DNA from 3 places in the Candidatus Stoquefichus sp. SB1 genome. Region 2 is predicted to be linked to each of the others. Evidence: a T-box and tRNA genes for the amino acid it is inferred to sense, from the RefSeq annotation. Region 2 holds a T-box; the other regions hold tRNA genes.
What was found. A T-box is a leader RNA that pairs with one kind of tRNA and senses whether it is charged. The one in region 2 lies ahead of leuS (leucine--tRNA ligase), so its partner is inferred to be a tRNA-Leu.
Positions count from the first base shown of each region.

Region 1: it encodes a tRNA-Leu, which carries the amino acid that the T-box ahead of leuS (leucine--tRNA ligase) is inferred to sense. The anticodon was not compared.
Region 3: it encodes a tRNA-Leu, which carries the amino acid that the T-box ahead of leuS (leucine--tRNA ligase) is inferred to sense. The anticodon was not compared.

Region 1 is NZ_LN852693.1:467,019-471,401, reverse strand. It holds gene pepV (dipeptidase PepV) at 1-1,070, shown strand, start outside; tRNA gene BN1865_RS03440 (tRNA-Leu) at 1,134-1,219, shown strand; tRNA gene BN1865_RS03435 (tRNA-Leu) at 1,233-1,318, shown strand; gene BN1865_RS03430 (Tex family protein) at 1,366-3,510, shown strand; gene BN1865_RS03425 (C39 family peptidase) at 3,536-4,383, shown strand, end outside.
Region 2 is NZ_LN852692.1:52,601-56,983, reverse strand. It holds gene leuS (leucine--tRNA ligase) at 1-1,141, opposite strand, end outside; T-box leader at 1,177-1,381, opposite strand; gene BN1865_RS00325 (response regulator) at 1,431-2,489, opposite strand; gene BN1865_RS00320 (ABC transporter ATP-binding protein/permease) at 2,564-4,383, opposite strand, start outside.
Region 3 is NZ_LN852696.1:1,035,304-1,039,686, reverse strand. It holds gene BN1865_RS17725 (alpha/beta hydrolase) at 1-734, opposite strand, end outside; gene BN1865_RS17720 (IS1096 element passenger TnpR family protein) at 790-1,626, opposite strand; tRNA gene BN1865_RS17715 (tRNA-Leu) at 1,922-2,006, opposite strand; gene BN1865_RS17710 (glycoside hydrolase family 1 protein) at 2,114-3,583, opposite strand; gene BN1865_RS17705 (DNA-3-methyladenine glycosylase I) at 3,652-4,197, opposite strand; gene BN1865_RS17700 (RsmF rRNA methyltransferase first C-terminal domain-containing protein) at 4,280-4,383, shown strand, end outside.

The sequences.
Region 1 (4,383 bases), on a different contig from region 2:
CTTATCAAATGGTGATTAAAGATGATAAACTTTATGGAAGAGGCGTTGCAGACGATAAAGGACCATTAATTGCAGGTTATTATGCTGCTAAAATTATTCATGAATTAGATTTGCCTGTAAAAATGAAGATGCGTATTATTTTTGGATGCAATGAAGAAAATGGCTCTAAATGCATGAAGTATTATTTTACTAAAAAACCATATCCTGCAATGGGATTTACACCAGATGCTGAATTTCCAGTTGTTTATGGTGAAAAGGCAGGAGTAAATTTTGAAATAACTGGACATATCGAAAAGGATAATATTATTGGTATATATGCGGGTACAAGAGCTAATATTGTTCCTGAAGTTTGTGAAGTTTATATTGTAGGAAATTATAAACAATATAAAGATTCGTATATGCAATATTTAAGTAAACATGGATTAAAAGGTTCTTTGGAAGAAGAAGGGAATCATACAAAACTCGTTTTAATTGGTCGTTCTGCACATGCTTCTACACCAGAACAAGGAATTAATGCAGCTACGTATATGTGTCATTATTTAGCAAGTATTTCACAAAATCAGTTGGTACATTTTATTGATCAGCATTTTTATCAAGATCACTATGGTGAAAAACTTGATATTGCATATCATGGAATGATGGGTGATTTAACTGTTAATTTAGGCGTTTTAAATTATAAAGATGGTCATGTCAATATGATTGTAGACATGCGTGTTCCTCATGAAGTTAAAGATGAACAATTGAGCGAGTCTATTGGAAAACATCTTAAAGAATATGGTTTAGTGGAAACACATGAGTTAGGTAAGGCTTTATATATTGATCCTCAGAGTGATTTTGTTCAGTCATTGCATAATGCTTATGTAGAATTTACAGGTGACCACGAACATCAACCACAGGCCATTGGTGGTGGAACTTATGCTAAATCTATGCCTAATTGTGTTGCGTTTGGTGTTCAATTTCCAGGAACTGATAATAAAATACATCAAAATAATGAAGAAATCGCTATTGATGATTTAGTCAAAGCAACAGCAATATATGCAAAAGCAATATATGAATTAATTAAGAAATAGGGTTATAGCCCTATTTCTTATTGCTTAATAGATATTATTTATGCTATAATGTATAAGCAATCTGCGGACGTGGTGGAATGGTAGACACGCTATCTTGAGGGGGTAGTAGATGTAAATCTGTGTGAGTTCAAATCTCATCGTCCGCACCATTTAATGAAATATGCAGCTGTGGTGGAACTGGTAGACACGCTATCTTCAGGCGGTAGTGGATAATATCCATGTGAGTTCGAGTCTCATCAGCTGCACCAGTAAATGCAACATTGTTATACAATGTTTTTTTATTTTGGAGGATAAGATGAATATAGAAATTATTAAAACAATGACAACAGAATTGTCAATTAGTCAAAATCAAATTGAAAATGTTCTTAATATGTTAGAAGAAGGAGCAACTGTTCCATTTATTGCACGTTATCGTAAAGAAAGAACAGGGGGATTAAACGAAGATCAGATTAGAGAGATTTCTAAAGTTTATGAATATCAAGTCAACTTACAAGAAAGAAAAAATGATGTGATTCGTTTAATTGATGAAAAAGGTCTTTTAACAGAAGAATTGAAAAAAAATATTCTACAAGCTCAAAAATTAAGTGAAGTTGAAGATTACTATCGACCATTTAAAGAAAAAAAGAAAACAAAAGCATCAATTGCTAAAGCAAAAGGACTTGAGCCACTTGCATTAAGTATTTTGCAATTTTCAAGAGACTTTGTACTTGAAAAAGAAGCACAGAAATATTTATCTGAAGAAGTTTTAACGATTGAAGATGCAATTCAGGGAGCTAAAGATATCATTGCTGAACAAATAAGTGATGAACCACGATATCGTAAATATACCAAAGATATGATTTATAAAACAGGTATATTAAAAACTGCTGTAAAAAAGAAAAATCCTGATGAAGAACAAGTCTATCAAATGTATTATGATTATCATGAAAAGGTTCAATATATTGCCTCACATAGAATCTTAGCTATTAATCGTGCTGAAAAAGAAAAAGTTCTGACTGTTTCTATTGAGATAGATGAAGAAAAATTTGAAACATATATTTTTAATGGAGTTATGAGACGACGTGAATCGCCTATGAAAGAATTGATTTTAGAATGTGTAAAAGATGCATTTAAAAGATTAATTTTCCCATCAGTAGAAAGAGAAATTCGTAGTGAATTAACAGAAAAAGCACAGGAACAGGCACTAAAAGTTTTTTCTATCAATTTAGAAAATCTATTACTGCAGGCACCATTAAAAGATCGTTATGTTTTAGGTGTTGATCCAGCATTTAGAACAGGCTGTAAATTAGCAGCAATTGATCCAACAGGGAAAGTTTTAGCTATTGATAAAGTCTATATTTCTTTGCCTAAAAATGATTATACAAAAGATGAAAAAATCTTGTTATCAATGATTCAAAAATATCAAATTGAAATTATCGCTATTGGCAATGGAACAGCAAGTCGTGAAACAGAAAGTTTTATTGCACAATTTATTAAAAAGAATCATTTAGATATTCAATATGTTATTGTTTCAGAAGCAGGTGCAAGTGTTTATTCAGCAAGTGCCATTGCTAAAGAAGAATTCCCAACATATCAAGTTGAAGAACGTTCTGCCGTTTCTATTGCTAGACGTTTGCAGGATCCTTTAGCAGAACTTGTGAAAATAGAGCCAAAAGCCATTTCTGTTGGTCAGTATCAACATGATATGAATCAAAAAAAATTAACTGATCAATTAGATTTTGTTGTTGAAAAAGTTGTTAATCAGGTTGGGGTTAATATTAATACTGCTTCTGTGTCATTATTGCAATATGTCTCTGGTTTATCAATGTCGTTAGCTAAGAATATTGTAAAATATAGAGAAGAGAATGGAAAATTTACGAATCGAGAACAAATTAAAAACGTTAATAAATTAGGAAATAAAACATTTGAATTAGCAGTAGGATTTTTAAGAATTTTATCTGGTTATGAACGTTTTGATGAAACGAGTATTCATCCAGATAATTACAATGACGCGACAAAATTATTACAATATCTTCATTTAACAAAAAATGATATTGGAACAAAACATGCTCAAGAAGCTATCCAGAATATAAATCGTCAACAAATTCAATCAGATTTACAAATGGACTCATATTTATTGGATGATCTATTAGATGCATTTGTATCACCACATCGTTCACCAAGAGATGAATATAATGCTCCTATTTTACGTCAGGATGTGTTAAAGATAGATGATTTAAAAGTTGGTATGGAGTTGCAGGGTGTAGTGAGAAATGTTGTTGATTTTGGTGCATTTGTCGATATTGGATTAAAAAATGATGGTCTTGTACATATCTCTAAAATGTCACATCAAAAGGTCAAACATCCATTAGACATTTGTAATGTTGGTGATATTGTCACAGTTTATGTTCATGATTTAGATATGAATAGAAAACGAGTAGGTCTATCAATGATTCAATAATACTGATAGTACAGGAGAAAAGTTTATGAAAAAGAAAACATCATTGGGGATTATTCTATGTTGTTTTGTGGCTGTTGGATTAGGAATAGGTGCATATGTGTATTTTCAGGAATATTTAATTTTAAAACAGTCAACAATGGTGATAGAATATGGTCAAACAACAACGCTTGCATTAGAAAATTTTCTTGATTTTCATAATTTGAGTGAAGAAAGACAAAATGATATTTTAAAAAGTACCATTGTCAATACAACATTAAAAAATGAATCAGATAAAGATTATCCAGCAGTTGGTGAATATGTGATTTCATTTGAATATGGTCGTGAGAAAAAAGAAATGAATGTGTCTGTCAAAGATACAGTCAAACCAACAATTATGAAACCTAAGCATATTCAAGTTTTATCAGAGGAAGAATTAGATGAAAAACAATTGCGTTCTTATTTTAAGGTATGGGATTTAGCAAGCGTTGATGTATCTTTTGATTTATCACAATATGATACCAAAAAGATTGGGGAACAAACGATTCAAATCATAGCAAAAGATCAAAATGGGAATGAAACCAAAGAAGACGTTTTGATAGAGACGATTGAAAAACCTGATCTTAATCGTTACAAGGTTGAGACTGTTGTCGATAAAGATGAAGAGGGGAATGTTTTAGAAGTTAATGTGAAAATGACGGAAAAGAAAGTTATTTTAGATGTTAAAGTCTATTCTCATCATTCTGTTGGTGCAAGTAGGGGCTGTGATCCAGCTGCACTTTATCAAGCTATGAAATATAAAGGCTATTGTCAAAATATTGGTTTACGAGCTTTTATTGATGATATGCCGCGTTCAACATCTAATCCTTATCGAGGTTTTGCTGGAAATCCTAATGG
Region 2 (4,383 bases):
CAGAATTGATATGAACACCATCTTGTGTCCATGCTTCTTTTGTAACATCGCCACCTTCAAGTACAGGAATAATATCAATATCAAATTTCTTTGCAAATTCATAATCTCTTTCATCATGAGCTGGAACTGCCATAATCGCACCTGTTCCATATCCAGCTAAAACATAATCTGAAATCCAAATTGGAATCTCTTTTTGATTCACTGGATTTATTGCATAGGCTCCTGTAAATACACCTGTTTTTTCTTTATTTAATTCTGTACGTTCTAATTCAGATTTTGTAGCACATGCTTTTACATAAGCATCTACAGCATCTTTTTGTGGAGCTGTTGTTATTTTAGCAACCAATTCATGTTCTGGTGCTAAAACACAGTAAGTTGCACCAAACAATGTATCACAACGTGTTGTAAAAACAGTAAACTTATCATCATGTCCTGAAACTTGAAAATCAACATGTGCCCCTATTGATTTCCCAATCCAGTTTCTTTGAATTTCTTTTGTTGATTCTGGCCAATCAATATCTTCTAATCCTGCTAATAACTTTTCAGCATATGAAGGAATATCAATCACCCATTGTTTCATATTTTTTCTAACAACTGGATATCCTCCACGTTCACTCTTACCATCAATAATTTCATCATTAGCTAAAACAGTTCCAAGTTCTTCACACCAGTTAACCGGAATATCTACATTCTTTGCTAATCCATCATTATATAATTGTTTAAAAATCCACTGTGTCCATTTATAATAATCAGGATCACATGTTGAAATACATTTATCCCAATCAAATGAAAAACCTAACATTTTTAATTGTTTTGTAAAAGTCGCAATATTCTCTAAAGTAAAACCTTCAGGATGATTTCCTGTCTTAATCGCATATTGCTCAGCAGGCAATCCAAATGCATCAAATCCCATTGGATGTAATACATTAAACCCTTGCATTCTTTTCATTCTTGACATAATATCTGTTGCAGTATATCCTTCTGGATGTCCAACATGCAAACCTTGACCTGATGGATATGGGAACATATCCAAAGCATAATATTTTGGTTTTGAAAAATCCCATACATCAGTATAGAAAACTTTATTTTCATCCCAATATTGCTGCCACTTCTTTTCAATTTGTTTGTGATCAAACGGCATAATTCATTCCTCCTTAAAATATAAAAAGTCGTCCATCTAAGGACGACTTTAATCGCGTTACCACCTTAGTTCATATCCTTTAGATATGCCCTCAACACTTTAACGCAGTGATACGGTCAAAACTACTCATTTCATTTTGACATCTCCAAGGCGAGTTCATTGCATCCTCTACTTGTTTTCACCAACCACAAGTTCTCTACAAGATTACTGACAATTACTATTCCTTTTCATTGATTTTCACATATTCAACATTATATCATATGTTTTTTGAATTTCAACCGATTTCTTGTTAATCTTTATATAAAGTTTCATAAATTTTAAGACTAATTGCATTAAAATCCAATAATAATCGAGGCTGAAAAACGCCACATTCACCATTATTAATCATCATCATAGCTTCTTGATAACTATATGCCTTTTTATACACACGTTCACTTACCAACGCATCAAAAACATCCGCTAACGAAACCACTTGTGCCCATAAAGAAATATCATTTCCTTTCAGTCCATCTGGATACCCATGACCATCCCAGCGTTCATGATGATGACGACAAATATCATAACAATAATTATATAATTCACTCTTTTTTAATTGTTCTATATTTTCTAATAATTCACAGCCTTTAATCGTATGCATTTTCATGATTTCATATTCTTCAGCCGTTAATTTCCCAGGTTTATTTAAAATACTATCAGGAATCGAAATTTTTCCTACATCATGCATAACAGCAGCGTCACCAATCAACTCTATTTCAATATCAGATAATTCACAATAATGATTTTTTCGCAATTCATATAATAACATTCTTGTCATACTTCTTATTCTAGAAACATGAGCACCTGATTCACAATCACGAAATTCAATCGCCGTACTCAATGTATCAATAACTGATCGATTAGCTTCACGCAACTGCTTTTCCTGAATTCTTAATGTTTTCATTTGTTCATCTACAATTTGCTGTAAATGTAAACGATGCGAATATAACTCTATAATATTTTCTATTCGTCTACGAATAAAAGAAGGATTAAATGGTTTTGTAATAACGTCTACAGCACCTAATTGATATCCTTTTTCTAAGTATTGGTTTGTTGTTTCAGCCGTAATCAAAAAGACTGGAATCTTATCAATCATATTATTTTTTTTCATTTCTGCTAAGACTTGGAAACCATCCATAATTGGCATCACAATATCTAATAAAACAACATCAATACTTTGATTCATAAGGATTTCTAAAGCAACTGCGCCATTTTCTGCCTCCATCACAATATAACGATCATGAAAAGCATCACTTAAGATCATTCTATTTATATCCACATCATCAACAATCAGGACTTTCTTCTTGTTCACTCAACTCACCACTCTTATCATAGTCTACCTTTATTCTATCATCTTCAATTTCAAAAGTCGAATATATTTCATTGCTATGATGAATCTTTTAAATGTTTGACAGTATTCATTTTAAAAACATAAACAAGTGGTGGTAATTGACTAATGATAACGAGTCCATAAGATATTCCAAAAACAAGTAATAACAATTGATAATCAAAAGCAAAAAAGAAGGTATTATTCAATAACATATTTTGAATAAACTGATTAACAAAATTTAATAATTGCCAATATAAGAATACACATATCAATTGAGCTATCAGGACAATTTCAATTGATTCATAAAAAACAATTCTTAATAAATCAAATGAACTTGCTCCAAAACATTTCATAATAGCTAAATCTTTCTTTTTTTGAACAACATTTAAAAACATGACTTCCCCAATAAGAAATAATGAAGAAATAATGGCAAGCACAGAAAAAATAGATAAAACAATTCTTACCTGTGACATGGTCTGTGTTACATTTTTAGAAGTTGTTGCCCCGACTTCTAAAAACTGATATTCAGGATAATCTTTTTTTAACTGTGCAATAATTTGACTTCTTTGATATTGAGGATTCACATAAATTAATCCTAATGTTTTTTTAACAGATAATTCATCATCATAGTAGACCCCTTTTAATAAATGAATATAGGCATTTTCTTTTTGATAAAGAGTATCTAATGTTGTTGACTGATCTGTGATTCCAACAATCCGATATGAAATAGCCTTAACCTGATTTTGATATTGATACCAGGCATAAATTTTTTGATTGATTAAAGAAGATAAATCATCTTGTTCTTTTAATAAATGTTTTGCTGTTGAAAGTGATAACAAAATATCTTGATCTTCTTTTGGATAATGACCTAATTTTAATTGGAGATGCAAATAAGGTGATGCATCATCACCAATAAAAAGCGTCTGTGATTCCTGATATCGTTCTGAATGAAAACCAATGCCTAGACATTCATAATCATCTAAAAAAAGTTGAACCCTTGTGATGGCATCATGTGAGGAAAGTTGTTGAACAAATGATTGATCAATTGATAAATGCTGTTGATTTTGAAAACTAATGCTGGAAGCAGGAACAAGTGAATAAATGTAATCCTGGATTTGTTTTTCCAGACCATGACTCATTGTTAAAGTTAAAACAATACACAAAAAAGATAAAGTTAATCCAAAAATCAATTGAAGTGAACGTGACTTATGTGATAAAAATGACATTAGTGAAAGACGCATTTTGCTAAAATATTGTCTATATAATGGATGAATAGCTAAACTTTTCTTAGCAACAATTCGCTTTATTCGATGACTTTGAATATGTCCGTCATTCATTTCATAAATCTCATCACAATATTTTTCTACCAATGGCATATTATGAGATACCAAAATGACCAGACGCTCCTGAGATTCTTCTTTTAAACATTCCATCACATGCTTGGCATGTGTAGGATCTAATGACCCTGTTGGCTCATCACATAATAAAATATCCGCCTTTTGATAGTGTGCTCTTAAATAAGCAATGCGTTGTTTTTGACCTTGTGAAAGAGATGGTATTTTTAAATCCTCAAAAGTTTTGATATCGAGATTCTGTTGACTTTTGGCTTGTGGATAGAAAAAATGAGAAAGCTTTATATTTTGATGAACAGAAAGCCATTTTATCAAATAAAAATCTTGAAAAATAAAACTCATATGTTGACGACGATATCGTGATAAATGATGTTTGACTGCTTTTCCATTATATTCTAAACACCCCTGAAAATCTTTATCAATTCCTCCCATAATATGTAGCAATGTACTTTTTCCACAACCAGAAGGCCCAACAATAGCAACTAAGCCACAATCTGGCAATTCCATGCAAATATCATCTAACA
Region 3 (4,383 bases), on a different contig from region 2:
AAAATAGGAATCTGTTTCTCCCAAGTTGCTTCATTGTGTTTTCCATTAATGATAAGATGAGGATATGTTTGAGCACCTCTTAATACAAGTTGGTGAGACATTTCAAGATTCTGTGAAGTGGCATAGGCAAGTCCACGTTTATGACGTGATTCTTCACTTCCCCAATCCATGTAAATCTTGGTATCAGATTGCAGATTGGCTTGATTTAATTCATCCTGCAATTCATGAAAACAAAATCCAATTGCTGATGATAAACAGGCCGCCTTAGAAAAAATATCATTATGCTTGATAACTGTATATAAAGCCATCAGACCACCCATTGAACTGCCTCCTATCATTGTACATTCACGAAATGGAATTGTTCGATAATGAGTATCTATATATGGTTTTAATTCATCAACAACCCATTGCATAAACGGCTTACCTTGTCCTTGAATCTTACCAAAGTAGGCATTTTCAACTTCATAGGGACAATATTCATCTAAACGTTTTTGTCCTTCATGATTACACTCCATGCCTACAACAATAAAAGGTTTATCATAGTTATTTAAAAACGTCTCCATTCCCCATGATTTTCCATATGTTGCATCTTGGTCACGAAACAAATTATGACCATCATACATATAAATCACTGGATATCTTTCATCACTTTCTTCATAATTATCTGGCAAATACAAATGAATTGTTCGAGATAATTGAAAAGGTGTTATCAAAACTTCAAATTTATAAATCATACTTAACCTCCTATGATTAAGTATACAACTTAAAGCCTACTCTAAGTCAAGTTTTTTATATTTCCATTTCTTCTGGCATTTCATAAGCCATCTTTAAATATTCAAAATCATCAATTAACATTTCATTATATGTATCAATATCAAACTCTTCAAATATAAAATCTTCATCTGATAAACCATACTCATCAATTGTCTTTAAAAATTCCTTACGATTCATATAATACAAATCTAACAAACGATGTGCATCTTCCCAAATACCATAACCGTTTCCATCAATAATTTCCAAATCTTCAAAAGATTGTAACTGATCATGTTCTTCAATATCAATAATATCAATATGAAAGAAATAATCATCACCAAAATCATACCATAATTCAAATTGATCACCTTTTTCAAGCTCTAATTCAGGAATTGTTACATCTGCTGCATATTCCTCAATAAAGTCCTCATCACATGCATCACACCCATAACGCACACCATCGATTTTCAAAGTAAACAAATGACTCCCATCAGCATTCATAGAAGCCAAAATAAGATAAGCTAAATCAGCCAATATAATGCCATAAGGCACTTTCATAACACGATAAATTTGTTTTTCTAATCCCACTAATTCTATTTTTAATAACATACTTTTTTTCATATTTGGTAATTTTTGAATAATAAAGTCAAAATTTTGAATTAATGCACTTTCAAAAAAATCATCATCAATAATCCCTTGAGACATACATAAAGTCAGTGATGCTATAATTGATTTTTTAATCATTCCCTCAACTTCCTGATCATCCATTTCCTCACGAAACTGATGAATCCATTTTTGAATATTCACTGACGGACTCTTTAAAATATCCTTATAGACCTCATCAATACAATTTACAACACGTTCTAATATCATATACGTTACCTCCTAACTCCATTCTACTATAAAACGATATATTTCCTAAGAAGTTTATACTTTTATAGCAAAAAAAAGACGAATATAAGAATTTTTGCGTATCAGTTCTTATCTGTTTTTGTCTAAATTTGTAAAACATTATCTATCTATAGGATAACATTTTTCAACAAATTTAATTGATTATTGATGAAAATCACCTTTATTCTCATGAATAATGCATAAATAGTTTATAAAGAATATTGAAACCAAAAACAAAAAAAGACCTTCTCATAAAGAAAGTCTTTCATATAAGTATTGGTGCCCGAGGTCGGACTCGAACCGACATGACGCGAGTCGCAGCATTTTGAGTGCTGTGCGTATACCAATTTCGCCACTCGGGCAATGCGAACTGCTCAATTATTATATTATATATTTTTATAAAATGCAATAGAAATTATGATTAATTTATATGGAAAACCAATCCCCATAAGAGATTGGTTTTTAATGATTAATCTAAATCTTCACCATGACTAGCAATGACTTTTTTATACCAGTAAAATGAATCTTTTTTACTTCTTGAAAAATCTCCTGTTCCATCATCATGTCTATCAACATAGATAAAACCATAACGTTTTGCATATTGTCCAGTTCCCGCAGAAACTAAATCAATAGGACCCCAAGTTGTATAACCAATTAAAGGTACACCATCTTCAATCGCTTCACTCATAGCCTGAATATGTCCTCTGAAATAATCAATACGGTAATCATCATGAATAGATCCATCTGCTTCTACCTTATCAAATGCACCAAAACCATTTTCGACAATCATTAATGGTGTTTTTGGATAACGATCATGTAAAACGTTTAAAGTATATCTTAATCCATCAGGATCGATTTGCCAACCCCAATCAGAGGCTTTTAAGTAAGGATTCTTTGCTCCTACAGACATATTTCCCTGTGTCTTTTCAGCATTTTCATCAACAGTTACACAGTTAGACATGTAATAAGAGAATGTATAGAAGTCCACTGTTCCCTCTTTTAAAATCTGTTTATCCTCTTTTGTAATAAACGAAGTATCAATTCCATGTTCTTTAAAATATCTAAACATAAAACTTGGATATTCTCCACGTACCTGAACATCACCACAGAAATTGTTTTTAAAGTTTTCTTCATCAAAAGCAGCCATAATATCCTTTGGATTTGGTGTTAAAGGATAAAGTGTTGTATGAGCAATCATGTTTCCAATCATAAAATCAGGATTAATCGCATGTCCTGCTTTCACAGTTAAAGCACTTGCGACAAATTCATTATGTAAAGCCATAAATGTTATTTGATCATTAGATTTTAATTCATTTAATGGAATACGATGATCTGCATTGACATCATCTTTATCCATTATTCCTAATCCATAAAGATTACCAATACCACCTTCCCCCATACAAGGAATATTAATTTCATTAAATGTTAACCAATATTTTACTTTGTCTTTATAACGTTCAAAACAAGTTGTTGCATATTTAACAAATAAATCAATAACGCGACGATCAGAAAAACCATTATATTTTGTCACAATATTCCATGGAATTTCATAATGACATAAAGTCACTAATGGTTCCATTCCATATTTATGACATTCATCAAAAACTTTGTCATAAAATGCTAAACCAGCTTCATTTGGCTCGTCATCATCACCATTAGGGAAGATACGTCCCCAGTTAATAGAAAGTCTAAAAACATTCCATCCCATCTCAGCAAACATAGCAATATCTTCTTTGTAATGATGATAAAAATCAATGGCTTCATGACTTGGATAGAAAGCATTTAGATCCGTTTTTGGTAAGAAAGTTCTTGGTGTATGAACATCTCCACCCAATAACATATCAGGAACTGATAATCCTTTTCCATCCTCTAAATAGGCACCTTCACATTGATTGGCAGCAACTGCACCACCCCATAAAAAATCTTTTGGAAAACTCATTTCTTTATTACCTCCTTTAATTTCTTAGATACTTATATTATACAATATTCATTTTTAAAAAGGAATCGTCAATATAAGTCACAATCAATTTCATGATCATTATAAATACCAATTGCCTGTAAATAACTATAAATAATAGTTGGTCCAACAAATTTAAACCCTCTCTTCTTTAAATCCTTAGAAATCAATTGTGAAAGTTCATCAAAAGCTGGTACCTCTGATGAAGAATGATAATGGTGTTTAATTGGTTTAAAATTAACGTATGACCAAATATAATGATCAAAACTCTTAAATTCATCTTGTACTTTTATAAATGCCTGCGCATTTGTTATAATGGCTTTCATTTTGAGTTTGTTTTTAATCAATAAAGGTGTTTGCATTAATTCCTGATATTTGTCTTCATTGTACTTTGCAATCTTTTCATATTCAAAATGATCAAGCGCTTGTTCATAAGCCTTTTCTTTTTTTAAAACAATATCCCAACTTAATCCAGCTTGTAACCCTTCTAATATTAACATTCGATAGAGCATCACCTCATCATGTTGAGGCTGACCCCAAATATGATCATGATATTCTCTTAATTCATCATTGTATGCCCATGCACATCTTTTCATTTTCATCACCAAATTCAGTATATCATAGATTCTTTGTTTACACATCTCATTTTGATTTGTATAATGATAAAAGGTGATAAGAATGAATAAATTATTTCAAGAACAAATGCAAGATTTATTAAAAGATGAATATGATGATTTTATGCAGGCATTAGAAAAACCACCAGTTAAGGGTTTTTATCTTAA